DNA from 3 places in the Streptomyces sp. NPDC033966 genome. Region 3 is predicted to be linked to each of the others. Evidence: riboswitches for the same ligand, from Rfam matches in the RefSeq annotation. Region 3 holds a riboswitch; each other region holds the start of a gene.
The links. A riboswitch is a leader RNA that binds a small molecule or an ion and turns the genes downstream of it on or off. The one in region 3 is predicted to bind cobalamin.
Positions count from the first base shown of each region.

Region 1 (9,688 bases), on a different contig from region 3:
GACGCAGCCCTCCAACTGCACGGCGGATACGGCTACCTCAGCGAATACGGCATCGAGAAGATCGTCCGCGACCTGCGGGTCCACCAAATCCTGGAAGGCACCAACGAGGTCATGCGCGTCATCGTCGCGCGCGGACTCACGGAGAACCTGCGATGACCAACGAAACCCCACCCGACCGCGACCACGACCACGTCCTCCTGCGCACCGAGGGCCACGCCGCGTACATCACCCTCAACCGCCCCAAGGCCCTCAACGCCCTCAGCCACCCCATGGTGCTCCGCATCGAGGAAGCGCTCTCCGCGTGGGCGGATGACCCCGCCGTCGCGCTCGTCGTCATCGAGGGTGCCGGTGAACGGGGCCTGTGCGCCGGCGGGGACATCCGCGCGATCCACGAGGACGCCCGCACCGGCGGCACCGCGTCGGCCGACTTCTGGCGGGACGAGTACCGGCTCAACGCACTGATCGCCCGCTACCCCAAGCCCTACGTCGCCCTCATGGACGGCATCGTCATGGGCGGCGGGGTCGGCGTCTCGGCCCACGGCAGCGTCCGCATCGTCACCGAACGGTCCAAGGTCGCCATGCCCGAGACCGGCATCGGCTTCGTCCCCGACGTCGGCGGCACCTACCTCCTCGCGCTGGCCCCCGGCGAACTCGGCACCCATCTGGCGCTGACCGGCGCACCCGTCGGCGCCGCCGACGCACTTCTGTGCGGTCTCGCCGACCACTACGTACCCTCGGCGTCGCTGCCGGCGCTCGCCCGGGACCTGGCCGCTCAGCCGGTGCACACCGTACTGGAGCGGTACGTGCAGCAGCCGCCGCCAGGAGATCTGGGTCCCGCCCGCGAGTGGATCGACCACTGCTACGCCGCCGAGAGCGCCGAGGAGATCGTCGAACGGCTGTCGGCTCCGGGCGTCCCCGCCGCGAAGGCCGCCGCGGACACCCTGGCCGCCAAGTCACCCACCGCCGTCAAGGTCACCCTGGCGGCGCTGCGCCGGGCCCGGCAGCTCGGACCACTGGAACGGGTGCTGGAACAGGAGTACCGCGTCTCCTGCGCAGCACTGTCCTCCCCCGACCTGGTCGAGGGGATCCGCGCGCAGGTCATCGACAAGGACCGTAACCCGCACTGGTCGCCGGCCACGCTGCAGGACGTCACCCCGGCGGACGTGGAACGGTACTTCGCCCCGCTCGGCGCGAACGAGCTCCGGCTCGTCGCGACCGCTCCGTCCCAGGAGGTCGTCTGGTGAGCAGCACCGTCGCATTCATCGGGCTCGGCCACATGGGCGGCCCCATGGCCGCCAACCTCGTCAAGGCCGGACACCGCGTCCTCGGCTTCGACCTCGTCCCCGCCCTGCTCGCCACCGCGGCCTCAGCCGGCATCGAGCCCGCGGTGACCGCGGCCGATGCCGCCGCGGAAGCCGACGTGGTGATCACCATGCTGCCGGCCGGCCGTCACGTCCTGACCCTGTACCGCGAGCAGGGGCTGCTGGCCGCCGCCCGGCCGGACACCCTGTTCGTGGACTGCTCCACCATCGACGTCGCCGACGCCCGTACCGCGCACGAGGCGGCCGTCGCGGCCGGGCACCGTGCGCTGGACGCCCCGGTGTCCGGCGGGGTGGTGGGCGCCGAGGCGGCCACGCTCACCTTCATGGCGGGCGGCGGAGCAACGGAGTTCGCCGCCGCCCGCCCCCTGCTCGACGCCATGGGCAAGAAGGCCGTGCACTGCGGCGCCGCGGGCGCCGGGCAGGCCGCGAAGATCTGCAACAACATGATCCTCGCCATCTCGATGATCGGCGTCAGCGAGGCCTTCGTCCTGGCCGAAAGCCTCGGCCTGGACCACCAGGCCCTCTACGACGTCGCCTCCACCGCGTCCGGCCAGTGCTGGGCGCTGACCGTCAACTGCCCGGTCCCCGGACCGGTCCCGTCCAGCCCCGCCAACCGCGACTACCGGCCCGGATTCGCCGCCCCCCTGATGGCCAAGGACCTCGGCTTGGCCGCCAACGCCCTGCGGGCCGGCGGGGTCGACGCACCGCTGGGCCTCAAGGCCGCCGAGATGTACACCGCGTTCGCCGCCGCCGAGGGGGCGGACCTCGACTTCTCGGCGATCGTCCGCACCCTCCGCACCGCCGGCCCGAACCAGAACGGAACCCCCGCATGACCTACGAGACCATCCTGCTCGACCGCAAGGACCGGGTGGCCGTCCTCACCCTCAACCGGCCCGGGGCACTCAACGCCCTCAACCTCCAGGTGATGAAGGAGGTCGTGGCCGCCACGGAGGAACTGGACCGGGACCCGGAGGTCGGCTGCATCGTCCTGACGGGCTCCGAGAAGGCCTTCGCCGCCGGCGCCGACATCAAGGAGATGCGCCCGCACAGCTACATGGACATGTACCTCACCGACTGGTTCACGGCATGGGACCGGCTCGGCGATGTCCGCACCCCCACCCTCGCCGCGGTTTCCGGCTACGCCCTGGGCGGCGGCTGCGAACTGGCCATGCTCTGCGACATCCTCCTCGCCTCCGACACCGCGAAGTTCGGCCAGCCCGAGATCAAGCTGGGCGTCATCCCCGGCATCGGCGGCTCCCAGCGGCTCACCCGGGCCGTCGGCAAGGCCAAGGCCATGGAACTGTGCCTGACCGGGCGCACCATGGGCGCCGAGGAGGCGGAACGCGCCGGGCTGGTCTCCCGGATCGTCCCCGTCGGCGACCTGCTCGACGAGGCCCTCGCCGTGGCCGCGACCGTCGCCGAGATGTCCAAGCCGGTCGCGATGATGGCCAAGGAGGCCGTGAACCGCGCCTTCGAGACCACCCTCGCCGAAGGTGTCCGCTTCGAACGCCGCCTCTTCCACGCGGTGTTCGCCACCGCCGACCAGAAGGAGGGCATGTCCGCCTTCGTCGACAAGCGCCCGCCCCGCTTCACCCACAGCTGAGCGCGCCCGGCGGCTGCTGGCCCACCGTACCGACCCCGCCGGTACGGAGGCAGCCGCACCACAGCCGGCGTCGGCCCTCGGCTGACCCACGCGCCGCATCAGCCACCCTCAGAGCCCTGCCGCCCCCGACATCCGGGGCGGCAGGGCTCTGGCTATGGCCCGGACCGCCTGCGCGGCCCGGACCCGGAGGGTCAGCCGTTGCCCCCGCTGGTGAGGCCGGCGCGGACCTCACGGGCGGCGGCGACCAGGTTCTCCACGGATGCACGGGTCTCTGCCCAGCCGCGGGTCTTCAGACCGCAGTCGGGGTTGACCCACAGCCGCTCGGCCGCAATGGCCTCCAGGCCCGTGCGCAGCAGGCCGGCCGCCTCCTCGGTGCTGGGGACGCGCGGGGAGTGGATGTCCCAGACTCCGGGTCCGGCCTCGCGGGGATAGCCGTGGGCGGCGAGTTCACGGGCGACCTGCATGTGGGAGCGGGCGGCTTCCAGGCTGATGACGTCGGCGTCGAGGTCGTCGATGGCCTGGACGATGTCGCCGAACTCGGCGTAGCACATGTGGGTGTGGATCTGGGTGTCCGGGCGGACCCCACTGGTGGTGAGGCGGAACGCCTCGGTCGCCCAGGCCAGGTAGTCGGCGTGGTCGGCGGCGCGCAGCGGGAGGGTCTCCCGCAGAGCGGGCTCGTCGACCTGGATGACGGCGGTGCCGGCGGCCTCCAGGTCGTTCACCTCGTCCCGCAGGGCGAGAGCGACCTGGCGGGCGGTCTCGCCGAGGGGCTGGTCGTCCCGTACGAAGGACCAGGCGAGCATGGTGACGGGGCCGGTCAGCATGCCCTTGACGGGCTTGGCCGTCAGGGACTGTGCGTACGAGGTCCAGCGGACGGTCATCGGCTCGGGGCGGGAGATGTCGCCGGCCAGCACCGGGGGCCGCACGTACCGGGTGCCGTAGGACTGGACCCACCCGTGCTGGGTGGCCAGGTACCCCGTCAGCTGCTCGGCGAAGTACTGGACCATGTCGTTGCGTTCGGGCTCGCCATGCACCAGGACGTCCAGGCCGGTCTTCTCCTGGAAGGAGATCACCTCCTCGATCTCACCCTTGATACGTGCCTCGTACCCGGCAGTGTCGATCCGCCCGGCCCGCAGGTCCGCGCGGGCCACGCGCAGTTCGTCGGTCTGCGGGAAGGACCCGATCGTGGTGGTGGGCAGCAGTGGCAGGCCGAGATGGGCCCGCTGGGCGGCGGCTCGCCGGCCGTAGGGCTGGGAGCGCCGGCCGTCGGCGTCGGTCACAGCCGCGGTGCGGGCACGGACGGCAGGGTCGTGCGTGATGGGGGAGGCCGCTCGGGACGCGAGGGCGGCCCGGTTGGCGGACAGATCACCGGCCACCGCCGCGGTGCCGGACCTGAGGCCCTTCGCCAGGGTCGCGATCTCGGCGGTCTTCTGCCGGGCGAAGGACAGCCACCGCAGGATCTGCGGGTCGACGTCCTTCTCCACCGCGGCGTCGAGCGGGACGTGCAGCAGGGAGCAGGAGGCGGATACGTCCACCCGGTCGGCCAGGCCCAGCAGGGTGCCGAGCGTGGCCAGGGACTTCTCCAGGTCGTTGACCCAGACGTTGCGGCCGTTGACGACCCCCGCGACCAGCCGCTTGCCGGGCAGTCCGCCGACGGCGGCGAGGTCGTCGAGGTTGGCGGCGGCCGGGCCGGTGAAGTCGAGGGCGAGGCCCTCGACGGGAGCCTTGGCCAGGACGGGCAGGGCGTCGCCGAGCCGGTCGAAGTACGAGGCGACCAGCAGCTTCGGCCGGTCGGTGAGGGCTCCGAGTTCGCGGTACGCGCGGGCGGCCGCACCCAGGTCGGCCGGGGTACGGTCCTGCACCAGGGCAGGCTCGTCCAGCTGCACCCACTCCGCCCCGGCCGCACGCAGTGCGCCGAGGACCTCCGCGTACACGGGCAGCAGCCGGTCGAGCAGCGTCAGCGGCTCGAAGTCCGCTGCGACACCGGGTGCAGGCTTGGCCAGCAGCAGGTAGGTGACCGGCCCGACCAGGACGGGACGGGCGGTGTGGCCGAGAGCGAGGGCCTCGGCGAGCTCGGCGACCTGCTTCGCGGGATCGGCGGTGAAGACGGTGTCCGGACCGAGTTCCGGCACCAGGTAGTGGTAGTTGGTGTCGAACCACTTGGTCATCTCCAGCGGCGGCACGTCCTGCGTCCCGCGCGCCATCGCGAAGTAGCCGTCCAGGGCGTCGGCGGCAACCGCGGCCCGGTGCCGGGCGGGGATCGCGCCGACCATGACGGTGGTGTCCAGGACGTGGTCGTAGTACGAGAAGTCCCCGGTGGGCACTTCGGTGATGCCGGCGCCGGCGAGCTGCTGCCAGTTGGTACGGCGCAGTTCCGCGGCGGTGGTGCGGAGGGCCTCGGCCGTGACACGGCCCTTCCAGTAGCCCTCGATGGCCTTCTTCAGCTCACGGCTCCCGCCCTGGCGGGGGTAGCCGTAAACAGTGGCGCCTGCTGCCGCGGCTGCGGACTTGGTGGTCACGGAGATCTCCTTCGCGAGATGGATCCCTGAGATCCCGGCGAGGGGACGAAGGCGCGAAGGAGTACCGGCAACGGACGGTCGCGACGTCGCGCGGCAAGCGCGGTCGCCCGTCTCGTTGTGTACGCCGACCCGCCCACGAGGTCACCGGGATATCCGCGCACGGCATGGGCCGGGCACGGGCAACGGGCAGGTCTTCGGACTCGCGGGCACGCCTGCCGGTCTCCCGGCGGGCACCTACTGGCCGTCGCTTCCCAGGCCCGTCCCGGACCCAGTGCGTATGACGGCGGTCGTTCCCGCTCACCGCTGCGGGGCAGTCCCGGATTCCCACCGGGTTCCCTCTTACGACGCATCCCGCCTGGCGGACGGGGCGAACCAGCTGCACCGGCCACCCTACGGGGTGTGCCCAAGCCATCGACAGAGATGTCCACGTTTCGGATGGTGAAACGAGACGTGCGCCTGACGGCGGGCGCGTCAGCGGCGGCGCCATTCCTCGGCCAGGAGACGGTAGGAGCGGACCCTGTCGGCGTGGTCGTGCGTGATCGTGGTGATCAGCAGCTCGTCGGCGCGAGTGGCCTCCTGGAGCCGTTCGAGGTGATCGGCGACGGTCCGCGGCGAGCCGACGAACTGTGTCTCCACCCGGTCGGCCACCACCTTCCGGTCTGCGTCCGTCCAGGGGCCCGTCAGCGCCCGCGCCTCTCCCGGGGACGGGAAGGGGATGGCGCCTTCGGCCGTGCGGATGCTGTGTACCCAGGGCGCGTATCCGGCGGCCAGTTCGCGGGCCGTGGCGTCGTCCTCGGCCACGACCACGTCGGCGGACACGGTGAGGTACGGGCGGTCCAGTTCGGCGGAGGGTTTGAACGCGGCCCGGTAGCCCTCGGCCGCCTCCAGCACGCTCGCCGGGCTGACGTGGTAGTTCGCGGCGAACCGCAGGCCGTTGCGGCCGGCCGTCTCGGCACTCTGGCCGCCGCTGCTGCCCAGGATCCACACCTGTACGTCGGCCCCCTCGCCGGGGACGACGTGCGCCTCGATGCCCTCGCCGGACCGGTACTCGCCGCGCAGCAGCGCGAGGACGTCGTCGACCTGCTCGCCGTAGTCCTGCGGCTGGGCACCGGGCAGGTTCAGCAGCTTCTGCTGGAGCACGAACCGGGGATGGCCCGCCACGTGCGCGAAGGAGAAGCGCTCCGGGATGCGCAGCCCGTTCGGGGTGTGTCCGACGAAGGGCTCCGCCTCCCCGGCCCGCTGCGGAGGCCGGCCCGCCGAGCGGCCCAGGCCCAGGTCGAGGCGGCCCGGGTGCAGGGCGTCGATCAGGCCGAACTCCTCGACCGTGGACAGCGCCGTGCGGTGGCCGAGCTGTACGGCCCCGGAGCCGATCCGGATCGTGGAGGTGGCGGAGGCGGTCAGGGCCAGCACCACTGCCGGGGAGGTCCCGGCGACTCCGGGATTGAGGTGGTGCTCGGCGAACCAGTAGCGCGCGTAGCCGAGTTGTTCCGTCTGCCGGGCCAGATCGATGCTGTTGTGCAGGGCGTCGGCGGCGGTGGAGCCGGAGGGGATCGGGATGAGGTCGAGGACCCCGAGCGGGATGCCGGACATGGCCAGGTCTCCTTACAGATCGGCGAAGGGGGGATCGGGGATCTCGCGGCGCAGCGCCGGCGCGACCTCGGACTGGAACAGTTCCAGCGAGGCGCGGTGGGCGGCCGGCGGGAGACCGCCCGGCTCGGCCTGCAGGTGCAGGACGGTGTGGCCGAACTGCTCGTGGTAGCGGTGCACCTTCTCGACGATCTGCTGGGGGCTGCCGATCAGCGCGGAGCTGCGCTCCACGAAGTCGTCCAGGTGCGGGAACACCGGTTCCACGCCGGCGTGTTCGTGGAAGGCGAGGTACTGCTCGAAGGCCGGCCGGTACGCCGCCACCGCCTGCTGCGAGGTGCGGGCCGCGTGGAAGCCGGCCGTACCCGCGCCCACCACGGCGAGCGCCGGGTCGTGCCCGTAGTGCTCCCAGCGCTCCCGGTAGTGGCGGATCAGCTCGGCGTACGGGCCGATCGGATGGGTGACGTTCGCGGAGAACAGCGGATCGCCGTAGCGGGCGGCGAGGTCCACGGACTCCCGGCTGGTCGCGCTGCCGTGCCACACCCGCGGGGGCAGCCCAGCGGGGCGGGGCAGCACCTGGGCGTCCTGCAGAGCCGGCCGGAACCGGGGCTCCGCCGTCACCCGGTCCTCGCGCCAGAGCCGCCGCAGCAGCTCGTAACCCTCGCTGTTGCGCTCCCACTGGTCCTCGGGCGTGACGTTGAACAGCTCCCGCTGGGCCGTGCCGTTGCCCTTGCCGATCATCAGCTCCAGCCGGCCGCCGGACAGGTGGTCCAGCGTCGCGTAGTCCTCGTACGCCCGGACGGGGTCGAGCAGGCTCAGCGTGGTGACGGCGGTGAAGAGCCGGATCCGGCGGGTCAGCGCGGCTATGTGGGAGAGCACCACCGGCGGCGAGGACGACAGGAACGGCCGCTCGTGCCGCTCGCCGACGCCGAAACCGTCGAAGCCGAGCTCCTCCGCCGCCAGCGCGCTGTCGACGACCTCGCGGAACCGCGTGCGGACGGGGGTCAGCCGGCCCGTGACCGGGTCCGGGGCGTGCACGATCAGCGTGATGGCCAGGAACTTCACGAGGCCGTGGCCTGCCGCTCGCCGGCCGGCCGGACCGCCGGCACGTCGAGTCCGAGGTGGTCGCGCAGGGTGGTGCCGGTGTACTCGGTGCGGAAGACTCCGCGTTCCTGAAGGAGGGGGACGACGGTGTCGGCGAAGCCCTCCAGTCCGTCCGGGGTGATGTGCGGGACCAGGATGAAGCCGTCGGCGGCGTCCGCCTGCACCAGGCTGTTGATGGACTCGGCGACGGTCGCGGGAGAGCCGACGAAAGTCTGCTTGGCGGTGGTGGCGATCACCAGCTCGCGGATGGAGAGGTTCTTGGCCTCGGCGAGCTCGCGCCACTGACGCGCGGTGGCCAGCGGGTCGCGGAACTGCCGTACGCTCGCGCGGCCGAGGGCGATGGTGTTCTCGCCGGGGTCGGGGTCGACGTCCGGGAGCGGTCCGTCGGGGTCGTAGCCGGACAGGTCGCGGTTCCAGACGTGTTCCAGGTACTTGATCGCGGTGGCACCGCTGACCTGGGAGCGCCGTACCTCGTGGGCGAGTTCGCGGGCCTGGGCGTCGGTGTCGGCCAGGGCGAAGGTGGCGGCGGGCAGGATCAGCAGCTCTTCCGGGCGCCGGCCGTGCCGGGGCAGGCGTCCCTTGACGTCGGCGTAGAACTCCCGGCCTTCCTCCAGGGTTGCGTACCGGCCGAAGATGGCGTCGGCGGATGCGGCGGCGAACTCGCGGCCTTCGTCGGAGTCGCCGGCCTGGAAGAACACCGGACGGCCCTGGGGGCTGCGCGGCACGTTGAAGTGGCCCTCGATGTCGAAGTGGCGTCCCTGGTGGGCGAAGGCCCCGGCGCGTGCGTCGCGCAGGAAGGTGCCGGAGACCGGGTCGGCGGTGACCTCGGTGCCGTCCCAGGAGTCGAACAGCTCGGTCGCGGTGGCCAGGAACTCCTGGGCCCGGGTGTAGCGGTCCTCGCGGGGCAGGAATCCGCCGCGGCGGAAGTTCTCCCCGGTGAAGGCGTCCCAGGAGGTGACCACGTTCCAGGCGGCCCGGCCCTCGGAGAGGTGGTCCAGCGAGGCGAACTGACGGGCCACTTCGTAGGGCTCGTTGAAGGTGGAGTTGATGGTGCCGGTCAGGCCGAGGTGCTCGGTGACGGCGGCCAGCGCGGCGAGCACGGTGAAGGTGTCCGGCCTGCCGACCACGTCCAAGTCGTATATCTTCCCGCCTTGTTCGCGCAGGCGGAGCCCTTCGGCGAGGAAGAGGAAGTCGAACTTGGCGCGTTCGGCGGTCTGCGCGAAGCGGACGAAGGAGTCGAACTCTATGTGGCTGCCGGCCGCGGGGTCGCTCCACACCGTGGTGTTGTTGACCCCGGGGAAGTGGGCCGCGAGATGGATCTGCTTGAGCGGCTTGGTGCTCATGGTGTCCTTCCGGTTCCGGATCCGGGGTCAGGCCGTGAGGGCTGCGGCGGCGTAGCGGTTGGCGGGGCGTTCCAGACCCAGCAGCCCGCGCAGCGAGGATGCCTCGTACGTACTGCGGAACACGCCGCGCCGCTGGAGCTCGGGCACCAGCCGGCGGGTGATGGCGGGCAGGTCGTGGGCGATGACGCCGGGACGCAGCCGGAATCCGGTCAG
Region 1 covers NZ_JBVIRQ010000009.1:293,852-303,539, reverse strand. Annotated here, with positions in the region: gene ACZ518_RS25900 (acyl-CoA dehydrogenase family protein) at 1-156, shown strand, start outside; gene ACZ518_RS25895 (enoyl-CoA hydratase/isomerase family protein) at 153-1,244, shown strand; gene mmsB (3-hydroxyisobutyrate dehydrogenase) at 1,241-2,155, shown strand; gene ACZ518_RS25885 (enoyl-CoA hydratase) at 2,152-2,925, shown strand; gene metE (5-methyltetrahydropteroyltriglutamate--homocysteine S-methyltransferase) at 3,117-5,444, opposite strand; cobalamin riboswitch at 5,625-5,823, opposite strand; gene ACZ518_RS25875 (LLM class flavin-dependent oxidoreductase) at 5,916-7,034, opposite strand; gene ACZ518_RS25870 (LLM class flavin-dependent oxidoreductase) at 7,047-8,093, opposite strand; gene ACZ518_RS25865 (NtaA/DmoA family FMN-dependent monooxygenase) at 8,090-9,475, opposite strand; gene ACZ518_RS25860 (LLM class flavin-dependent oxidoreductase) at 9,503-9,688, opposite strand, start outside.
Region 1: another riboswitch for cobalamin. It lies ahead of metE (5-methyltetrahydropteroyltriglutamate--homocysteine S-methyltransferase); the one in region 3 lies ahead of ACZ518_RS07715 (ABC transporter substrate-binding protein).

Region 2 (9,688 bases), on a different contig from region 3:
CGCATATGCCGGGACACCCCCTCGGAATCCATGGTTCCGGGGGGTGTATTCCCGTGGAACGGCCCGGACGGGCGCGCGGGCCGTCCATGATGGGTGCATGGCGGGCCTGGAGGGTGTGGAACAGCCGCGGCAGCGCAGCAGTGCGTCGGCCGTACGGCTCACGGCGGCGGTCGAGGACGAACAGGGCCTCAGGGCTCTGGAGTTGTACGGCAACCCCGCCGAGGCGGAAGTGACGCTGCCGTCCATGCCGGAGTCCGCGAGCACGGCCCGCCGGCTCACCCAGAGCGTGGTCATCCGCTTCTGGGGGCTGTCGCCGCAGATCTCCGAACACGCCGTCCTGCTGGTCTCGGAGCTCGTCGGCAACGCCGTGCGCCACACCGGGGCCCGGTCCTTCGGCTTACGGATGCTGCGCCGGCGCGGTTGGATCCGGGTGGAGGTGCGCGACCCCTCGCGCGGGCTGCCCTGTCTGATGCCGGTCCACGAGCTGGACACCACGGGGCGGGGGCTGTTCCTCGTCGACAAGCTCTCCGACCGCTGGGGCGCGGACCTGCTGCCGCGCGGCAAGATCACCTGGTTCGAGATGCGGGTCGCCGACCGCTGAGCGGCCCCGGAACGCCAGAAACCCCCTGTCGCCGAGGTGGGGCGCTGCGGGGGTTTCATGGGTGCGCCGAGGATCGGTGGGGTGTGTGATCCTCGGCGAGGGACTTCGCTCGGGTCAAAGGGAAGCCGTGGTTCCGACTATGGCAGACGAGGGCTCAAACGCCAAAAGTCCCGAGTCGGACATAAGTGTGCATATCTCAAGAGTTTCCATCTAAATCCTAGGTGAGATGGGCCACTCGCCTCGTAATCAACGAATAAATATCGACCGCTCTGTGTAAATCGTTGATCACATACCGGACACCCGAGTCTGGGTGCCCGTCCGGCGAAAGTCCCAAATTGGGTCAATCATTACTTTCGGTGTCATCCGGCTCTTAAATGGGCGCGTGCTCTGTTATCCAGACCGTCGTACGGCCCTGCGCGCCACGGCGGCGGCCGCCGCCGGCGCCCTCACCGCGGCCTGCGGCACGGGCGGCGGCCCGGCAGCGCCGGGACCCGTCCGTGCCGCCCCCGCCAAGCCCGCCCGGCCGGCCGGGCCGGCGCCCGCGGCCCCGGCCCCCCGCCGCATCCCGGGGCAGCCCGTGGAGATCGCGCACGGCCCCCGCGACCGGCCCCGGGTCGCACTCACCTTCCACGGCAACGGGGACCCCGCCGTCGCCCGCGCCGTGCTCGCCGCGGCGGAGAAGGCCGGCGCGCGGGTCACCGTACTGGCCATCGGCAGCTGGCTCGACGAGCACCCCGACATGGCCCGGCGGATCCTGGACGGCGGCCACGAACTCGGCAACCACACCCAGCGCCACCTCGCCATCAACGGCATGCCCGAGGCCGGGGCCTACGCCGAGATCACCGGCTGCGCCCAGCGCCTCAAACGGCTCACCGGCTCCATCGGCACCTGGTTCCGCCCCTCGCAGACCCAGTACGCCACCCCCCTCGTCCGGACCCTCGCCCAGCGGGCGGGCTATCCGCACGTCCTCTCGTACGACGTGGACTCCCTCGACTTCACCTCGCCCGGCGCGGCGGCCGTCATCCGCAACGTCACCGGGACGATCCGGCCCGGATCGGTGGTGAGCCTGCACTTCGGCTACGCGGACACGGTCGACGCGATGCCGCCCCTCCTCGAAGAACTCGCGCGCCGCGAACTGCGCGCGGTGACCACCACGGAGCTGCTGACCTCATGAAGACCACCCGCCTTCCCCGGAAGGCCGCCGTGCTGCTGGCCGGTCTGGTCCTCGCCGCCCTGGCGGGCTGCGGATCGGCAGACAAGGCCCCCGCCGAGGCCCTCGGCACCAAGGGGCCCGCCAAGCAGCCCGTCAAGGCCGTCCCGGCCGTGCCACCGGGCCTGGCGGGGATGCCCCCGCTGCTCGATCCCCACGACGTGTACGCCGCCGACCGGCCGAACAAGCTGTCCCCGGTGGTCAAGGACTTCCCGTCCCGGGTCTACGTGCCGAACACCAACTCCAACACGGTGTCCGTCATCGACCCGGCCACGTACAAGGTCATCGACACCATCCCGGTCGGCGTCCAGCCGCAGCACGTGGTGCCCTCCTGGGACATGAAGACCCTCTGGGTCAACAACAACCGCGGCCACACGCTCACCCCGATCGACCCGGCCACCGGCGAGGCCGGCAAGCCCGTCGAGGTGCACGACCCGTACAACCTGTACTTCACCCCCCACGGCAAGTACGCCGTGGTGATGGCCTCCATGGACCGCGAGCTGGTCTTCCGCGACGCGCACACCATGGACCGGGTGAAGACCGTCCCCGTCACCTGCTTCGGCGTCAACCACGCCGACTTCTCGGCGGACGGCCGCTACTTCATCGTCAGCTGCGAGTTCTCCGGCGAACTGCTCAAGGTCGACACCGAGAAGATGGAGGTGATCGGCCAGCAGAAGCTGCCCTTCGAGGGAGCCATGCCGCAGGACGTCAAGATCTCCCCGGACGGGAAGACCTTCTACGTCGCGGACATGATGGCGCACGGCATGTGGGTGCTCAGCGGGGACAAGTTCGACGTCCCCAAGCTGCTGCCCACCGGCAAGGGCTGCCACGGCCTGTACGTCAGCCGCGACTCGCGGGAGATGTACGTCTCCAACCGGGGCGAGGGCAGCATCTCGGTCTTCGACTTCAAGGAGAACCGCCTCACCAAGAAGTGGAAGCTGCCCGACGGCGGCAGCCCCGACATGGGCGGGGTCTCGGCCGACGGCCAGGTGCTGTGGCTCTCCGGCCGCTACAACTCCGAGGTCTACGCCATCGACACCGTCACCGGCAAGCAGCTGGCCCGCATCCCGGTCGGCGGCGGCCCCCACGGCCTCGCCGTGTACCCGCAGCCCGGCCGCTACTCCCTCGGTCACACCGGCATCTTCCGCTAGCGGACGCGGCGGTCCCGGACATGGCGGCAGGTACGGGTGAAGGGACCCGAACGGGACCCGCGGGAGCCTGCGGCGCCCCGGGCCGCTACCCTGAGCCGGTCAACAAGCACCGAGAAGGGGTGGACCCAGTGGCTGACATCGAGAGCGCACGGGCGACGTTCGACAAGTTCGACGTGAACGGTGACGGCTTCGTCACGGCCGACGAGTACAGCGCGGCCATGAAGGCGATGGGTGACCACTACGTCACCGCCGCGGTCGCGGACTCCGTGATCGCCGCCAAGGACAGCGACGGCGACAAGCTGATGAGCTTCGACGAGTTCTGGGCCTCCCTGAACAAGTAAGCGCGGCGCGTCCGCCTCCGCCCCGCCCGCCGGGGCGGGGGCGCGTCAGGCCCCGCCCTCCGGCGCCTGGGCCCGCGCCGGGCCCTCCACCTCGGACAGGGCCTCCACCTCGGACAGGGCCTCCTCCAGCCAGCTCAGCCAGAAGCTCTCCAGGGCGATGCCGCCGTGCAGCACGAGCCGGCGCAGCCGGTCCGCGGCCGCGTCCCGCCCCGCCGGGAAGTCCTTCGCCTCGATGGCCTCGTACGTGGCCAACTGCGCCCGGTGCAGCTCCAGATGGCGCCGCAGCTCCGGCCCCAGCCGCTGCGGCCCGACCACCGCCGCCGCGCGGATCCGCAGCAGCAGCGCGTCCCGCACCGGCTTCGGGTCCTGGCTCTCGTCCACCCACCGCGCCAGCTCCGCGCGGCCGTCGGGCAGCACCTCGTACTCCTTCTTCTGCCCGCGCACGGGCACCTCGCTGGGCAGCGCCCGGATCAGCCCCGCCTCCTCCAGCCGCCCCAGCTCCCGGTAGATCTGCTGGTGCGTCGAGGACCAGAAGTAGCCGATCGACTTGTCGAACCGCCGGGTCAGCTCCAGCCCCGACGAGGGCTTCTCCAGCAGGGCGGTGAGGATGGCGTGCGGCAGCGACATGCCGCCATCGTAGGTCGCCCCGCGCTCAGCCCAGCGCCGCGAGTTCCTCCGGGGTCCGCGGCCCGGGCGCCCCGTCCGCCAGCACCCCCCGGGTCCGCAGGAACGCCCCGACCACCGGCGCCCAGGCCGACCGCAGCCCCGCCGACGCCAGCAGCTCCGGGTCCGAGAGCAGTTCCCCGGCGGGGCCCGTGCGGATCCCGGACGGGGTCAGCACGGCCGCGTCGTCGGCCCAGCGGACCGCGAGGTCCACGTCGTGGGTGGCCATGACCACCGTGGTGCCGGCCGCGCGCAGGCCCGCCAGGACGTCCAGGAGGCGTTCCTGGCCGTCCGGGTCGAGCCCGGCCGTGGGCTCGTCCAGGATCAGCACCCGCGGGGCCATCGCCACCGCGCCCGCGATCGCCGCGCGCTTGCGCTGCCCGTACGACAGCAGGTGCGTCGGGCGGTCCCGCAGCGCCGTGATGTCCAGCGCGGCCAGCGCGCCCTCCACCCGCTCGCGGACCTCCGCCGCCGGCAGGCCCAGGTTCATCGGGCCGAAGGACACGTCCTGCTCCACGGAGGCCGCGAAGAGCTGGTCGTCCGGGTCCTGCACCACCAGCTGCACCGAGGTCCGCAGCCGGACCAGGCCCTTGCGGTCGTACGCCACCTCCGTGCCGCCGAGCCGCAGCGCCCCCGAGCCCGGCCGCAGGCCCCCGCTCAGCAGCCGCATCAGCGTGGTCTTGCCGCTGCCGTTGCGGCCCAGCAGCACCAGCGCGCGGCCCTCGGCGATGCCGAAGTCCACCCCGGACAGCACGGCCGGGCCGTCCTCGTACGCGTACCCCGCGCCGACCAGCTCCACCAACGGGGTCACAGCCACAGCTCCTTCAGTACGAGGGTCCCCGCGACCAGAGCGGTCAGCAGGGCGGCGGACCCCGTCAGGAACCGCCAGGACAGCGCCGCGTCGGGCACGAGCACCCGCAGCGCGCCGTCGTAACCGCGCCCCGCCAGCCCCTCCTGGAGCCGGGCCGCGCGGTCGAAGGCCCGGACGAACGAGGTCGCCGCGAGCCCGGCCAGCGAACGCCACACCGCCGCCCGGCCCGTCTGCCCGAGCCGGGCCGCCTGGGCGCGCCTGACCTGGGCCATCGAGTCCAGCAGCAGGAAGCCGATCCGGTACATCACCAGGGCCACGTCCACCACCGGCGCCGGCACCCCGGCCCGCACCAGCCTGGGCAGCACGTCCGAGACCGGGGTCGTGAAGGCGAACAGCAGCACCCCGAGCGAGGCCGACGAAGTGCGCAGCAGCAGCTCCACCGCGTGCCGGGGCCCGTCCGGGGCGAGGGCGAGGAACCCGTCCGGGCCGCCCACCGACACCAGCAACGGCAGTGCCCCGGTCACGCAGAAGCCCAGCGGGATCCGGAAGGCCCGCCACAGCTGCCGCCCGGCCACCCCGGCCGGCCCGAGCAGCACGGCCAGGGTCGCGGCGGCCACCAGCGGCCCGCCCGGCCAGGGCGGCAGGCACACCGCGGTGACGGTGAGCCCGAGCCCCAGCAGGGCCTTCTCCAGCGGGTGGCGGCCCCGCCAGCGGCTGGAGTGGGCCGCCACGTCGATCGGCAGCACCGGCTACGACTCCGGGGTCGGGCGGGCCGGCTCGGCCTCGGCCTCGGCCTCGGCCCGCGCGAGGGCCTGCGCCGCGCCCTGGCGGCGGCCCTTGCGGACGCCGAAGTAGTAGGCGAGCACGCCCGCCCCGAGTGCCGCCTGGAGGGCGAACAGCGCGGACTCGACCTCGCCCGACGGGGGCTCGTACAGCGGGGAGAACCAGGGCTCGTAGTCCGGCTTCAGCTCGGTGATGGCCGCCTCGGCCTGAGCGTCGGAGCCGGTGAACGGCTCCTCCTTGCCGTCGCCGAGCCCCAGCGCGAGCGGGATGACGGCCAGCGCCGCCACCAGGAGCAGCAGCAGGGTGTTGATCTTCGCGTTCCTGCTCATCAGAGCGCCGCCTCCTGCTTCGCCTGCTTGCCGCCGGTCAGCTTCGCGACCCCGAGCCGGACCAGGTCGGACTTGCTGGACTGCATCAGCAGCCGCATCACGAGCACCGTCAGCAGGCCCTCGCTGATCGCGAGCGGGATCTGGGTGACGGCGAAGATGCCCGCGAACTTCTCCAGGGAGCCCGGGAAGCCGCTCGCCGGGTCGGGGAAGGCCAGCGCCAGCTGGACGGAGGTCACGCAGTAGGTGACCAGGTCGGCGAAGAACGCGCCGGCGAAGACGGTCACCATCAGCGGCACGCCGGACTTCCGCAGCAGCCGGTAGACCCCGTAGCCGGCCCAGGGCCCGGCGATGGCCATCGAGAAGACGTTGGCGCCCAGCGTGGTGAGCCCGCCGTGGGCCAGCAGCAGCGCCTGGAAGAGGAGGGTGATCGTGCCGAGCACCGCCATGATCGGCGGCCGGAAGAGGATGGCCCCGAGCCCCGTCCCCGTCGGGTGCGAACAACTGCCCGTCACGGAAGGGATCTTCAGGGCGGACAGGACGAACGTGAACGCGCCGGACGCCCCGAGCAGCAGCGTGCTCTCCGGGTTCGCCTTCACCTCGCGGGTCAGCGCGCGGACCCCGTGGACGACGAAGGGGGCGGACGCGGCGCCCCAGGCGACCGCGTGCAAAGGGGGTAGGAACCCCTCGGCTATATGCATGGGTTGGGAGACCTCTCCAGCACCTCGTGGATGGACGACGCGCCCCGGCCGGTCTCCTGGCTCACGGGTACTGATGCCCTGGCTCCGCCTTCCCGGGACCGTGCGGTCTCCCGCGCGGGCCCAGTGGCTTCCCGCGGTGGGGGCACCTCCCGGACGGAGTCTGGGGGAGAGTGGAGCCGGACTTCCCGATCACAGTGGCGAGGGCCGCACCGGTCTTCCACCGGTTTCCCGAACACCAAGGCCAGACGACCCTAGTCGCCCGCACGGACCGTCACAACCCGGACCGATCCGGCCACCCCGGCCGCCACCCGGCCGCCGCCCCGCGGCACACCCCGGACGGGCCAGGCCCGCTGGCCCGCCCGCCGGGCGCCCGGCACGGTGGAGGACATGGCAGCCGACCAGAGCCCCCGCTACGAGGACCTCTCCGCCGTCTTCGTCAACTGCACCCTCAAACGCTCTCCCGAGACCAGCAACACCGAGGGCCTGATCGCGAAGAGCCGGGCCGTCATGGAGTCGGCGGGCGCCCGCACCTCGCTGATCCGCGCCGTCGACCACGACATCGCCACCGGCGTCTGGCCGGACATGACCGACCACGGCTGGGAGAGCGACCAGTGGCCGGTCCTCTACAGCCAGATCATGGACGCCGACATCCTGGTGCTGTGCGGCCCGATCTGGCTCGGCGACAACAGCTCCGTCATGAAGCAGGTCATCGAGCGGCTCTACGCCTGCTCCTCGCTGCTGAACGAGCAGGGCCAGTACGCCTACTACGGGCGCGTCGGCGGAGCGCTGATCACGGGGAACGAGGACGGCGTCAAGCACTGCGCCATGAACATCCTCTACAGCCTCCAGCACCTCGGCTACGCCGTCCCGCCCCAGGCCGACGCGGGCTGGATCGGCGAGGCCGGCCCCGGCCCCTCCTACCTGGACCCGGGCTCGGGCGGTCCCGAGAACGACTTCACCAACCGGAACACCACGTTCATGTCGTGGAACCTGATGCACCTGGCGGCGCTCCTCAAGCGCGCCGGCGGCATGCCGGCCCACGGCAACCAGCGATCCCTGTGGGACGCCGGCTGCCGCTTCGACTTCCCCAACCCCGAACACCGCTGACCGGGCGGCTCCGGGCCGTCCGCGGGTCAGCAGGTGTCGGGGTGCGGGAAGTCCAGCACGAGCCGCTCGGGCGAGTGCAGGACGGAGGTGTTGTAGGTCGGCTGGGTGTCGAAGGCGGCGCCGAAGGTCACGTACCCCTCGTAGTCGCCGGTCATGGCCATGCCCTTGAGCTTGCTGAGGTAGATCTTCTGGAGCCTGGGCCCCTGGTAGACGTTCTGCCCCGCGTCGTCGTGCCCGGCGGCGGGGTGCAGGCGGATCTCCAGGAAGTACTTCCCGGCCAGCGGCACGGGCTTGCCGGACCCGTCGTAGACCAGCTGGGACACGGGAGTGACGGTGACCGGGGGCACGTAGCCCTGGAGGTCGATGACGAGCCGGTCGTACGTGCAGTGCCCGCCCCAGCGGGCATTGACGACGAGCGGCGTCTGGGTGCTGGTGGTGGTCGTGGTGGCGGCGGACGCCGGCGACGCGGAGAGCGCGAGCCCGGCGGTGAGCAGGGCGCCCGTGGCGAGGGCCACGATCCGGCGGCGGTGCGGGTGACGCATGATGTCTCCCCGGTTCCGTGAGACGGGGACTGCCTGTCATCTCATAGGACACCGCCGGAGGGCGCGCGGTTCCGCGCGCGCCGCCTCAGTGCGCCAGCAGCGCGCTCAGCTGTGCGTCCAGGTCGTAGTGCCGCCGCTCCTGCCCGCGCGGCACCAGCTCCGTCATCCGCCGGCACAGCTCGCGCACGTCCTTGGCGCGGGCGGAGACCACGCAGCTCTGCCCGCCGTTGCTGAAGCCCAGCAGGACGCGCGGCTCCGAGCCGCTCCACCGCGGCCACACCTGGATGTCGCCCTCGCCGGTGGCGGCGCTCTGCCCGTCGAGCAGCAGCTCCCGCGAGAACACCCAGCGGGCGAGGTGCGTCCCGGCCCCCCGGAAGTCGACGGCCACCTCGTACGGGCGGTCCGTGCGGTAGACGAACCGGCCGGTCAGGGGCACGGACAGGGGGGCGGCTTCCAGCCGCAGCGGCAGGAGTCTCTGTTCGGTGATGGTGGCCATCGGCGGCTGCCTCTCGTCGCGCGTGGGGTCTTCCCGCGCCCCTCCCGGCACGCTATCCGCGGCCCGGGGGCGCGCCGCGGGGCCGAAGGTCCCGAGCCGCCGGGCCGCAGGGCCTCTTTTCGGCCGGGCGGCGCGCCACGGGCATGCGGAGGGCCCGCCCTCCGGGGGGAGGGCGGGCCCGGTGTCCGGTGGCGGCGGTGCCGCGCGGCCGGCCGCTACGGCAGCGGGTTGCAGATCAGCGCGTCGTGGTTGTCGGACCGGCCGATCGCGGTGGAGCCGGATCCGTCGGCCTGGGCGCCGTTGTTCTGGTGCGACGCACCGAAGCCCGACGCGACCTGCTGCGCGGTGGAGGAGTTGCCGAGGTTGCTGCCGCCGGCGCCGGCCCCGTTGTGTTGCGTACTTCGCGGATCAGCACTCGATGACGTTGACCGCGAGGCCGCCGCGCGCCGTCTCCTTGTACTTGATCTTCATGTCGGCGCCGGTCTCCTTCATGGTCTTGATGACCTTGTCGAGGGAGACCTTGTGGCTGCCGTCGCCGCGCATCGCCATCTTCGCGGCGGTGACGGCCTTGACGGCGGCCATGCCGTTGCGCTCGATGCAGGGGATCTGGACGAGGCCGCCGACCGGGTCGCAGGTCAGGCCGAGGTTGTGCTCCATGCCGATCTCGGCGGCGTTCTCGACCTGCTCGGGGGTGCCGCCCAGCACCTCGGCGAGGGCGCCCGCGGCCATCGAGCAGGCGGAGCCCACCTCGCCCTGGCAGCCGACCTCGGCGCCGGAGATCGAGGCGTTCTCCTTGAAGAGCATGCCGATCGCGCCCGCGGCCAGCAGGAAGCGGACCACGCCGTCCTCGTCCGCGCCGGGCACGAAGTTCACGTAGTAGTGCAGGACCGCCGGCAGGACGCCCGCAGCACCGTTCGTGGGGGCGGTCACCACGCGCCCGCCCGCCGCGTTCTCCT
Region 2 covers NZ_JBVIRQ010000001.1:296,185-305,872, reverse strand. Annotated here, with positions in the region: gene ACZ518_RS01460 (ATP-binding protein) at 1-601, shown strand, start outside; gene ACZ518_RS01455 (polysaccharide deacetylase family protein) at 984-1,775, shown strand; gene ACZ518_RS01450 (YncE family protein) at 1,772-2,962, shown strand; gene ACZ518_RS01445 (EF-hand domain-containing protein) at 3,091-3,303, shown strand; gene ACZ518_RS01440 (PadR family transcriptional regulator) at 3,349-3,930, opposite strand; gene ACZ518_RS01435 (energy-coupling factor ABC transporter ATP-binding protein) at 3,956-4,783, opposite strand; gene cbiQ (cobalt ECF transporter T component CbiQ) at 4,774-5,523, opposite strand; gene ACZ518_RS01425 (energy-coupling factor ABC transporter substrate-binding protein) at 5,527-5,889, opposite strand; gene ACZ518_RS01420 (energy-coupling factor ABC transporter permease) at 5,889-6,587, opposite strand; cobalamin riboswitch at 6,617-6,842, opposite strand; gene ACZ518_RS01415 (flavodoxin family protein) at 6,975-7,694, shown strand; gene ACZ518_RS01410 (AMIN-like domain-containing (lipo)protein) at 7,721-8,236, opposite strand; gene ACZ518_RS01405 (SsgA family sporulation/cell division regulator) at 8,322-8,732, opposite strand; gene ACZ518_RS01400 (L-serine ammonia-lyase) at 9,141-9,688, opposite strand, start outside.
Region 2: another riboswitch for cobalamin. It lies ahead of ACZ518_RS01420 (energy-coupling factor ABC transporter permease); the one in region 3 lies ahead of ACZ518_RS07715 (ABC transporter substrate-binding protein).

Region 3 (9,688 bases):
GCCTGGGCGAGCCGCAGCGCGGCGACGGAGCCGCCGTAGCCGGTACCGATCACGAGGACCGGGACGCGGGCGCCGGATTCGATGGGCCCGGCGGCGGTGGTGGTGGCCGGTTCGGCATGGGCCGGGGTGACGTTGACCGCCAGCGCCATCGCTCCGAGAATAGAACCAGTTCCAGCGATGAATCCGCGGCGGGTGACACCTCTGGATACCTTGCTGTGCAGGTTTTTGTCACTCATGTGACGTTCCTCACTCTCGATGGAGTGGGAACAAGTTCTACTGGTGAAAGCCTGCTAAGTCACTACACGCGTCGCGGTGACTTCCGGCTGATTCCGTTCCATGGGGCGCTGCCGAGAGCGCTGCTGCGGGCGCTGCGGCCGCAGGGCTCAGGACAGGCTCCAGTGGCCCACGTCGTCGCCCAGTCCCCGGTCCAGCGCGAACTGCACGGCGGCGAGGCGGGCGCCCTCGGGAAGCCGGAAGGTGACGAACCCGGACGCCGAATCCCCGGGCACCAGGGTGACGGTGTCCGGCAGGCTCGGCCCGGCACCGGTCGCGGTGCCCGTCCCCGTGAACCGCTGCCCCTCGGTGTCGAGCAGGTGCGCGGCCGGCGCGGGGGAGTCCTCGTACGGCACCGTCCCGGTGTTCTCCAGCCGCAGCTCCACCGCCACCAGCCGGTCCGGTCCGGCGCTGCCCGCGGGGTCGACGACCCGGGTCAGGGTCACGTCGAGCCGCTCCCCGGCCCGGTCCCCGTCGAGCGAAACGGTCTCCCCGGACCCGTCGGGCCCGGCACCGACGAGCAGCAGCACGAGGAGGGGCCCCAGCAGGCGCCCCGGACGGTGGCGCACGACGCCTCCCAGGCTCGGCGGTCCACCCCCTCCCCGCCCACGATCCTCCGCCCGCCCCGCTCCCGCCACCGGCGACGCGGAAAATGGATTGGATCTTCCGGCCGCTTCATGGCAGGGTGTGACCCACCGAAGGGGTATAGCTCAGCTGGTCAGAGCGCTGGTCTCCAAAACCAGATGTCGTAGGTTCGAATCCTGCTACCCCTGCCAAGCCTGAACGGGCATTTCTTGTCGAAAGGACCCCGGGAGACCTCTCCCGGGGTCCTTTTTGTCGTCTGGTGGGGACAGGGTGGGGACAGGATCCTGGAACGGCTCGCCCACCCCGGTGAGAAGGCCCCCGAACCATCCGGGTGGCCCGCCACCCCTCCGCCGCCCCTTCCGGGGGTGAAGATCGCGTCTGGCAGACTTGGCCTGGTTGTCCCGGCGGTGCAGGACAGGAAACCGGTGTGATTCCGGTGCGGTCCCGCCACTGTGACCGGCCGCCGCGTGCGCGCGACGGCCGGGAGTCAGACACTGACGCACCGCCTCTTCACTTCGACCGGGGACGAGGATCCCCCGGAGAGGCCTCACCATGTCGCGTGTCCGCGCCGCCGTGCGCTCCTTCCTGCCCTTCGCCCTCGTCGTGCCGCTCGCCGCCTGCGGCGGGCCGCCCGGGGCCGAGCGGTCCGCCGCCGGGGCGCAGACCGCGCCCGGGTTCCCGTACACCGTCACCAACTGCGGTGTCAGCAGCACCTACCAGGCGCCGCCCGAGCGCGCCGTCACCATGAACCAGCACGCCACCGAGATCATGCTCGCCCTCGGGCTCCAGGACCGGATGGCCGGCACCGCCTACCTCGACGACTCCGTGCTGCCCGCCTACCGGCCCGCCTACGACAGGATCAAGGTGCTGGCGAAGGAGTACCCCTCGAAGGAGGTGCTCCTCGGCGCCAACCCCGATTTCGTCTACGGCGGTTACGCCAGTGCCTTCGACAAGGGGCAGGGGCGGGACCGCGAGGGGCTGGCCAAGGCCGGCATCGGCTCCCGGCTGAGCGTGGAGTACTGCACCGAGGGCCCGGTCGGGCTCGAACAGCTGAAGACCGAGATCACCGAGGTCGCCCGGACCTTCGGCGTGCCCGAACGCGGTGAGGCCCTCGTCCGGGAGGAACAGCGGCGCGTCGACGCCGTCAGCGCGCGGGTGAAGGACCGGGCCCGGCCGTCCGTCTTCGTCTACGACTCCGGCGAGGCCTCCGCCTTCACCTCGGGAGGCAACGGCATCGGCAACGAGATCGTCTCCCTCGCCGGGGGCGCGAACGTGTTCGCCGACCTCAAGGACACCTTCGGCGACGTGCCGTGGGAGAAGGTCATCGAACGCGGACCCGAGGTCGTCCTCATCTACGACTACGGCGGCACCACCGTGGAGGCCAAGAAGCAGCGCCTGTTGAACGACCCGGCGCTCGCGCAGGTTCCCGCGGTGAAGAACCGGCGGTTCGCCGTGCTGCCGCTCTCCTCCGCCGTGCTCGGCGTGCGCGTCGCCGACGCCGTCGAGTCCCTGGGCCGCCAGCTGCACCCCGACGCCCCGTGAGGCGCGGACTCGCGCTCGTGCTGCTCGCCGCCGCGCTCACCGCCTCGGCGGTGGCGGGGCTGGCCCTGGGACCCGTACGGATCCCACCCGGCCAGGTCGTCGACATCGTCCTCGGCGGCCCCGGCGCCCGCGGGGCCTTCGCCTCCATCGTGTGGGACGTGAGGATGCCGCGGGTACTGCTCGGGGCGGTCGTCGGGGCCGGACTGGCCGTGGCCGGCGTCGTCCTCCAGGCCCTCGTGCGCAACCCGCTCGCCGACCCCTTCCTGCTCGGCGCCTCCTCCGGGGCCTCGGCGGGGGCGGTGCTGGTCATCGTGTTCGGTGCGGGCGCCGCCGGAGTCGCGGGCGGGATCGGGCTGCCGGCCGCCGCCTTCGCCGGGTCCATGGCCGCGCTCGTCGCCGTCTACGCCATGGCCCGGCGCGGCGGCACCATGACCACCGGCCGGCTGATCCTGGCCGGGGTGGCCGTGCAGTACATCCTGTCCGCGCTGACCAGCCTGGTCCTGGTCCTCTCCGCGCACCCCGACCAGATCCGCACCGCGCTGTTCTGGACCCTGGGCGGCCTCGGCGGGGCGCGCTGGGACGAACTCTCCCTGCCGGCCGTCGCGCTGCTCTTCGGCACGGCCCTGCTCACCGCCCTGGCCCGGCCGCTGGACCTGCTGCTCGCCGGGGAGGAGGGCGCGCGCACCCTCGGCCTGGACACCGGCCGGTTCCGGGCCGCCGTGTTCGTGCTCTCCTCCCTCGTCGTCGGGGTGCTCGTCGCCTACAGCGGGGCCATCGGCTTCGTCGGCCTGATGGTCCCGCACGCCGCCCGGATGGCCGTCGGCGCCGGCCACCGGGCGCTGCTGCCCGTGGCCGCGCTCGCCGGGGCCGTCTTCCTGGTCCTGGCCGACCTGGTCGCCCGTACGGCGGCGGCTCCCGAGGAGGTCCCGGTCGGGGTGGTCACCGCGCTGGTGGGCGGGCCCTTCTTCCTGTGGATGCTGCGCAGGACCAGCCGCACCGAGGGGGTGGCGGGATGACGCGCGGACCGGCGGAACTCGCCGTCGAGGCCCTGCGTTACGAGGTGGACGGGCACACGCTGCTGCACGGGATCGACCTCACCGCCCGCCCCGGCGAGACGGTCGGCGTGGTCGGGCCGAACGGCAGCGGCAAGACCACCCTGCTGCGCTGCGTCTACGGCACCCTGCGGCCCACCGCCGGCCGGGTGCTCCTCGACGGCGCCGACGCCGGGGCGCTGGGCGCCAAGGAGCGCGCCCGGCGGGTGGCGGTGGTCCCGCAGGACGCCACCGGCACCTTCGGGCTGACCGTCCGCGAGGTCGTCGCCATGGGCCGCAGCCCGCACAAGCGCTTCTGGGAGCAGGACGGCCCGGAGGACCGGCGGCAGGTGGCCGGGGCGCTGGAGCGGGTCGGCGCGGCCGGCTACGCGGAGCGGCGCTTCGAGGAGCTTTCCGGCGGTGAGCGCCAGCGCGCCCTCGTCGCCCGCGCCCTCGTCCAGGAACCGGGCCTGCTGGCCCTGGACGAGCCGACGAACCACCTCGACATCCGCTACCAGCTGGAGGTGCTCGGCCTGGTCCGCGGCCTGCCCGCGACCGCCCTCCTCGTCCTGCACGACCTCAACCTCGCGGCCTCCTTCTGCGACCGGCTCTACGTCCTGTCGGCGGGCCGGGTCGTCGCCGCGGGACCGCCGGGCGAGGTACTGGACGAGGAACTGCTGGCGGACGTCTACGGGGTCCGCACCCGCGTCGGGACCCACCCGACCACGGGCGCCCCCAGCATCGTCTACCTCCCGCAGCCGCCCGGTTAGCAACCCGCGCGGGGCGGAAGGCCGCTCACAGGGACATCGTCCCGAGCTCGCGGGCGATGCGTACGAAGGACCGGACCATCGGGTTGCCGTTGTCCGACCGCCAGACCAGGCCCCAGCGCATCTTCGGGGCGTCGTGGAGGTGCAGGTAGGTGATGTCGGGGCGGACATGGAAGCGGGTGACCTGGGCTGCGAAGGAGTGGACGGCTTCACCCGAGGAGATGATCATGAACAGCGAGTCCAGGTCGGTGGCGGAGCAGGTGTTCCGCTCGATCGTCCGGCCACTGGGCGTGTAGAAGGGCATGAACGCGTCCTCCCAGTAGTCGGGCTGCAGCGACTCCCCGCCGACCACGCCGTGGTCGGCGAACACCTCCAGGGACACCGAGGGCCGGACCGCCAGCCGGTGGTCGGACGCCACGGCTGCGACCCGGGTCTCCTCGAACAGCACCGGGCCCACGGTGAGATCCGGTTCCTCGACAGGGAGCCACGCGAGCAGCAGGTCGGCTTCGCCCCTGCGCAGCGGCCCGAACGGATCGATGAAGCCGTTGTAGCGGAGTCGTATCCCGCACGTCGGATGCTGCGCGCGGAAGGCATCCCAGAAGGGCCGCAGTTCGTGTGCGTTGGAGACCAACAGGTTGATCCGCAGGACGTCCGTCTTGCCCTGGGCTGTGAGCCGCGCCCGGTCCATGCTCGCCTTCAGTCCCTGGAAGACGGGGAGCAGGTCGTCGCGCAGCTGCTCGCCGACCGGTGTGAGCCGTACCTGGCGGCTGGTCCGTTCGAAGAGCTCGGCCCCGATCGACCGTTCCTGCTTCTTGATCGCCTGGCTGACCCGCGGCGCCGACACGTGCAGCCGCTCCGCCGTCCTCCCGAAGTGCAGCTCCTCGGACAACGTCAGGAAGATCTCGATATCGCGCAGCTCCACGCGCCCCCCGTTTGCTCAGTGATTCCGGCGCCTGATCCGGCCCTTACAGCGACATTGTCCCGAGTTCGCGTGCGATGCCCGCGAAGGCCCGGACCAGCGGGCTGGCGTTGTCCGACCGCCATACCAGCCCCCACCGCAGGAGGGGCGTGTCGCGGACGGGGATGTAGGTGACGTCGGGCCGGACGTAGAAGCGGGTGACCTGATTGCCCAGGAGGTGGATGACCTCCCCGTCGGCGACGAGCGTGTACAGCTCGTCCAGTGTCGTGACCAGGGCCTTCCGTTCGATGGCGCGGCCGCTGGGCGCGGTGAACGGAACGAAGGCGTTCTCGAAGTAGTCGGGCTGCGGTCCGTCCGGACCGACGATCCCGTGGTCCGCGAGTGCTTCCAGGGTCAGTGAAGAGCGGTCGGCCAACCGGTGGTCGTTGGCCACCAGCGCGACCCTGGGCTCGTCGAAGAGCACCGGCCCCACGGTCAGATCGGGCTCTTCCACCGGGAGCCATGACAGCAGCAGGTCGATCTCGCCGCGCCGCAGCGGGGCGAACGGGTCCATGTAGCCGTTGTGGCTCAGGCGCAGCCCCCACTGCGGATGGCGTGTGCGGAAGGCGTCCCAGAAGGGACGCAGTTCGTGTCCGTTGGTGACCATCAGGCCGATCCGCAGGACGTCCGTCTTGCCCCGGGCCGTGAGCCGGGCCCGGTCCACGCTCGCCTTCAGGCTCCGGAACACCGGCCGCAGATCACCGAGCAGCTGCTCGCCGACCGGTGTGAGCCGTACCTGGCGGCTGGTCCGTTCGAAGAGTTCGGCCCCGATCGAGCGTTCCTGTTTCTTGATGGCCTGACTGACCCGCGCTGCGGATACGTGCAGCCGTTCGGCCGTCCGTCCGAAGTGCAGTTCCTCCGACAGCGTCAGGAAGATCTCGATGTCGCGCAGTTCCACGCGCCCCCACGCCCCGCATGTTCGTTAACCCCAGGCTTAACCAGCGTTGCATGATCAACCGTTGATCAGCATCTTGTCCACACAGGATGCTCGGTGCATGAACGTCGTCACTACCAAGGTGTCGTTGACCGTGGATGACATGGGCGCCTCCATCCGGTTCTTCACCACCCATCTGGGCTTCCGTGAAGTCGAGTCGGCGGAGGGGTACGTCTGCCTCCGCCGGGACGACACCTCCGCCGAGATCGCCCTGTCCGAGCGTGACCCCGAGCTGCCGCCGCAGGCCTGGCGCGGCCAGGGGCTGGCCGACCTGGCCGTGACCCTGACCGTCACGGACGTCGCCGCCGAGTACGAACGGCTGCGCCGCGAGGGAGCAGCCGTCGACGGCCGGATCCGCCAAGAGCCGTGGGGTGAGCAGCTGTTCCAGCTCACCGATCCCAACGGCGTCGTGGTCCGGCTCACCGAATGGGTGCCGCCGGCCGGCGCCGCGTGATGATCACCGGGCTCGCACTGTCCGGCGCGGCCTCGGCGCTCGGCACCATCGCCGACAGCCCCGGCCAGCTGATCCTGGCCCGGGGGTCCGTGTCCGGGCTCGGCGTGGTGGGCGGCCCGCTGCCCGGCGGCGTCCTGGGCGCCGCACTGCCGGCGCTCCTCCTCCTGCGGAGCCGCAAGGCCAAAGCGGCCGCGAAGGAGGCCGCGGCGCAGGAAGCCACGCTGGCCCAGGGCCGGTTCGTCCCGCTCGCCGGCCCCTGACGCCGCCCACCCGCCATCAGAGACAACGAGCTCAAGGAGAGCACCATGCACACGTTCGACACCCCCGGCACCATCGCCGCCGTCCTCGACGTCCCCGCCGGACGCATCCGGTTCATCGCCGCCGACCGGGCCGACACCACCGTCGAGGTCCTGCCCTCGGACGCCTCGAAGGGCCGCGACGTAGAGGCGGCGGAGCAGACCGCGGTCGAATACGGCGACGACGTCCTGCGCATCACGGCCCCCGCGGCGAAGAACCGGATCCTCGGCAACTCCGGATCCGTCGAGGTGACCGTCCAGCTGCCCGTCGGCTCCCGCATCGAGGCGAAGACCGCCGCCGCCGAGTTCCACGGCGTCGGACGGCTCGGCGACGTCGCCTTCGAGGGCGCGCAGGGCACGGTCGAGCTCGCCGAGACCGAGGGCGTCCGCCTCGTGCTCCAGGCCGGCGACGTCTCGGTCGGCCGCCTGGGCGGCTCCGCCCGCATCAGCACCCAGAAGGGCGACATCCGTATTACCGAGGCCGTGACCGGCACGGTCAGCCTGAGCACCGAGCACGGTGAGATCCACGTCGGCGCCACCCACGGGGTCTCCGCCTCCCTGGACGCCGAGACCGGCCGCGGCCGGATCCACAACTCGCTCGGCAACACCGACGGCGCCGACGCCCGCCTGAGGATCCACGCGACCACCGCCTACGGCGACATCACCGCCCGCAGCCTCTGACCCCGCCGTCCCCGGCACCGGAACCGACGAAGGAACAAGAACGAATATGAGCACCACGCAGGACTACCAGGCCGCGGAGCAGCTCCTCCGCCGGGTCGCCCGCCCCGGCGAGCTGGTCGTCGGCGACAAGACCAGGCCGCAGTGGATCGACGGCGGCACCCGCTTCTGGTACGCGGTGGCCAACGGCGCCGGCAAGCGGTTCGTGCTGGTCGACCCGGCGGCGGGGACCCGTGAGCCGGCCTTCGACCACGTCCGGCTCGCCTCCGCGCTCGCGGCCGCCTCCGGGCAGCAGGCCGACCCCGAGGCACTGCCCTTCATGGGCATCGCACTGCTCGGCAACGCCGTCGAGTTCGACGCGTTCGGCGAGTACTGGCGCTGCGACCTGTCCGAGTACACCTGCGAGCGGGCCGAGTTCACGCCGCCCGGCAACCCGCTGGAGGTGCCGTCGCCCGACGGGAAGACCGCGGTCTCCCGCCGGGGGCACGACCTGTGGGCGCGCTCGCTGTCCGACGGCCGCGAGTGGGCGCTGACCACTGACGGCGCGCCCGGCCACCAGTACGGCACCGGCCCGGAGTGCACGGCGAACGGCACCCTGCTGCGCAAGATCGGCCTGCCGTACCTGCCGCCCGCGGTGGCCTGGTCGCCCGACTCGACGAAGGTCCTGGCGCACCGCACCGACGAGCGCGAGGTCCGGCAGACCCACCTGCTGGAGGCCAGGCCCGCCGACGGCGGGGCCCCGGCGCTGCACACCCAGCGGTTCGCCCACCCCGGGGACGAGCACGTCCCGCAGGCCGAACTGGTCGTACTGGACGTCGCCACGGGCACGGTGGTCCGCGCGCAGGGCGATCCGCTGCTCATGACGGTGATGTCGCCGATCACGGCCCGGTGGGCGTGGTGGGCTCCGGACGGCTCGGCGGTCTACTACCTCGCCCGGCCCCGCGACCTGCGCACGCTCACCCTGTACCGGCTGGACCCGGCCACCGGCGAGGTCGCCGAGGTGCTCAGCGAGACCGGGGCCACCCGGGTGGAGCCCAACCAGTGGGCGTACGAGCCGCCCATCGTGCACGTGCTGGCCGAAGAGGTGCTCTGGTACTCGCAGCGGGACGGCTGGGGCCACCTGTACCGGTACGACCTGCGCACCGGCGAGTTGCTCGGGCAGGTCACGTCCGGCCCGTGGGGGGTGCGCCAGATCCTGCGCGTCGACGAGGCCGAGCGGGTCGTGTACTTCACCGCCTCCGGCCTGGTCGACGAAGACCCGTACCGGCGTACGGTGTGCCGGGCCGGCCTGGACGGCTCCGGCTTCGCCAAGGTCACGGACGACGCCCTGGACCACGTCGTCACCCTCCCGGCCGGTCAGGAGTACTTCCTCGACTCCGCGTCCACGGTCGACACCCCGCCGGTGTCGACGGTCCGCGACTGGTCCGGGCGGGTCCTGGCCGAGCTGGAGCGCGCCGACGTCAGCAAGCTCACCGCCACCGGCTGGACGCCGCCCGAGCGGTTCCGCGTCAAGGCGGCCGACGGGGTCACGGACATCTACGGAGTGCTCTACCGGCCCAGGGGCTTCGACCCCGCCCGGCGATACCCGGTGGTGGACAACGTCTACCCCGGCCCGCAGGTCGCCCGGGTGACCCCGTCCTTCGACCCGGGCGGGATGGGCCTCGACGCGGAACCCCTCGCGGCGCTCGGCTTCGTCGTGGTGGCGCTGGACGGGCGGGGCACCCCGGGACGGGGCAAGGCCTTCCACGACGCCTCCTACGGCCGCGTGGCCGATGCGGGCAGTCTGGCCGACCACGTCGCGGCGCTGCGGCAGCTGGCCGGGGACCGGCCGTGGATGGACCTGGACCGGGTGGGTGTGTTCGGCCACTCCGGAGGCGGTTTCGCCGCGGCCCGCGCGATGCTGGACTTCCCCGAGGTCTACAAGACCGGAGTCGCCCTCTCCGGCTCGCACGAAGCCCGCCACTTCAACGCCGGCTTCGTGGAGAGCTACGACGGCGCGGACAGCCCCGAGGCCTGGGCCCGCACCTCCAACGTGGAGATAGCCGACCGCCTGGCGGGCAAGCTCCTGCTGATCCACGGCGAAATGGACGACCAGGTCCACCCGGACCAGACCCTCCGCCTGGCCGACCGCCTCATCGCCGCGGGCAAGGACTTCGAGCTGTTCATCGTG
Region 3 covers NZ_JBVIRQ010000002.1:488,216-497,903, reverse strand. Annotated here, with positions in the region: gene ACZ518_RS07730 (GMC oxidoreductase) at 1-236, opposite strand, end outside; gene ACZ518_RS07725 (DUF4352 domain-containing protein) at 384-842, opposite strand; tRNA gene ACZ518_RS07720 (tRNA-Trp) at 973-1,049, shown strand; cobalamin riboswitch at 1,238-1,375, shown strand; gene ACZ518_RS07715 (ABC transporter substrate-binding protein) at 1,411-2,400, shown strand; gene ACZ518_RS07710 (FecCD family ABC transporter permease) at 2,397-3,416, shown strand; gene ACZ518_RS07705 (ABC transporter ATP-binding protein) at 3,413-4,201, shown strand; gene ACZ518_RS07700 (LysR family transcriptional regulator) at 4,227-5,120, opposite strand; gene ACZ518_RS07695 (LysR family transcriptional regulator) at 5,164-6,054, opposite strand; gene ACZ518_RS07690 (VOC family protein) at 6,152-6,544, shown strand; gene ACZ518_RS07685 (hypothetical protein) at 6,544-6,804, shown strand; gene ACZ518_RS07680 (DUF4097 family beta strand repeat-containing protein) at 6,850-7,521, shown strand; gene ACZ518_RS07675 (S9 family peptidase) at 7,568-9,688, shown strand, end outside.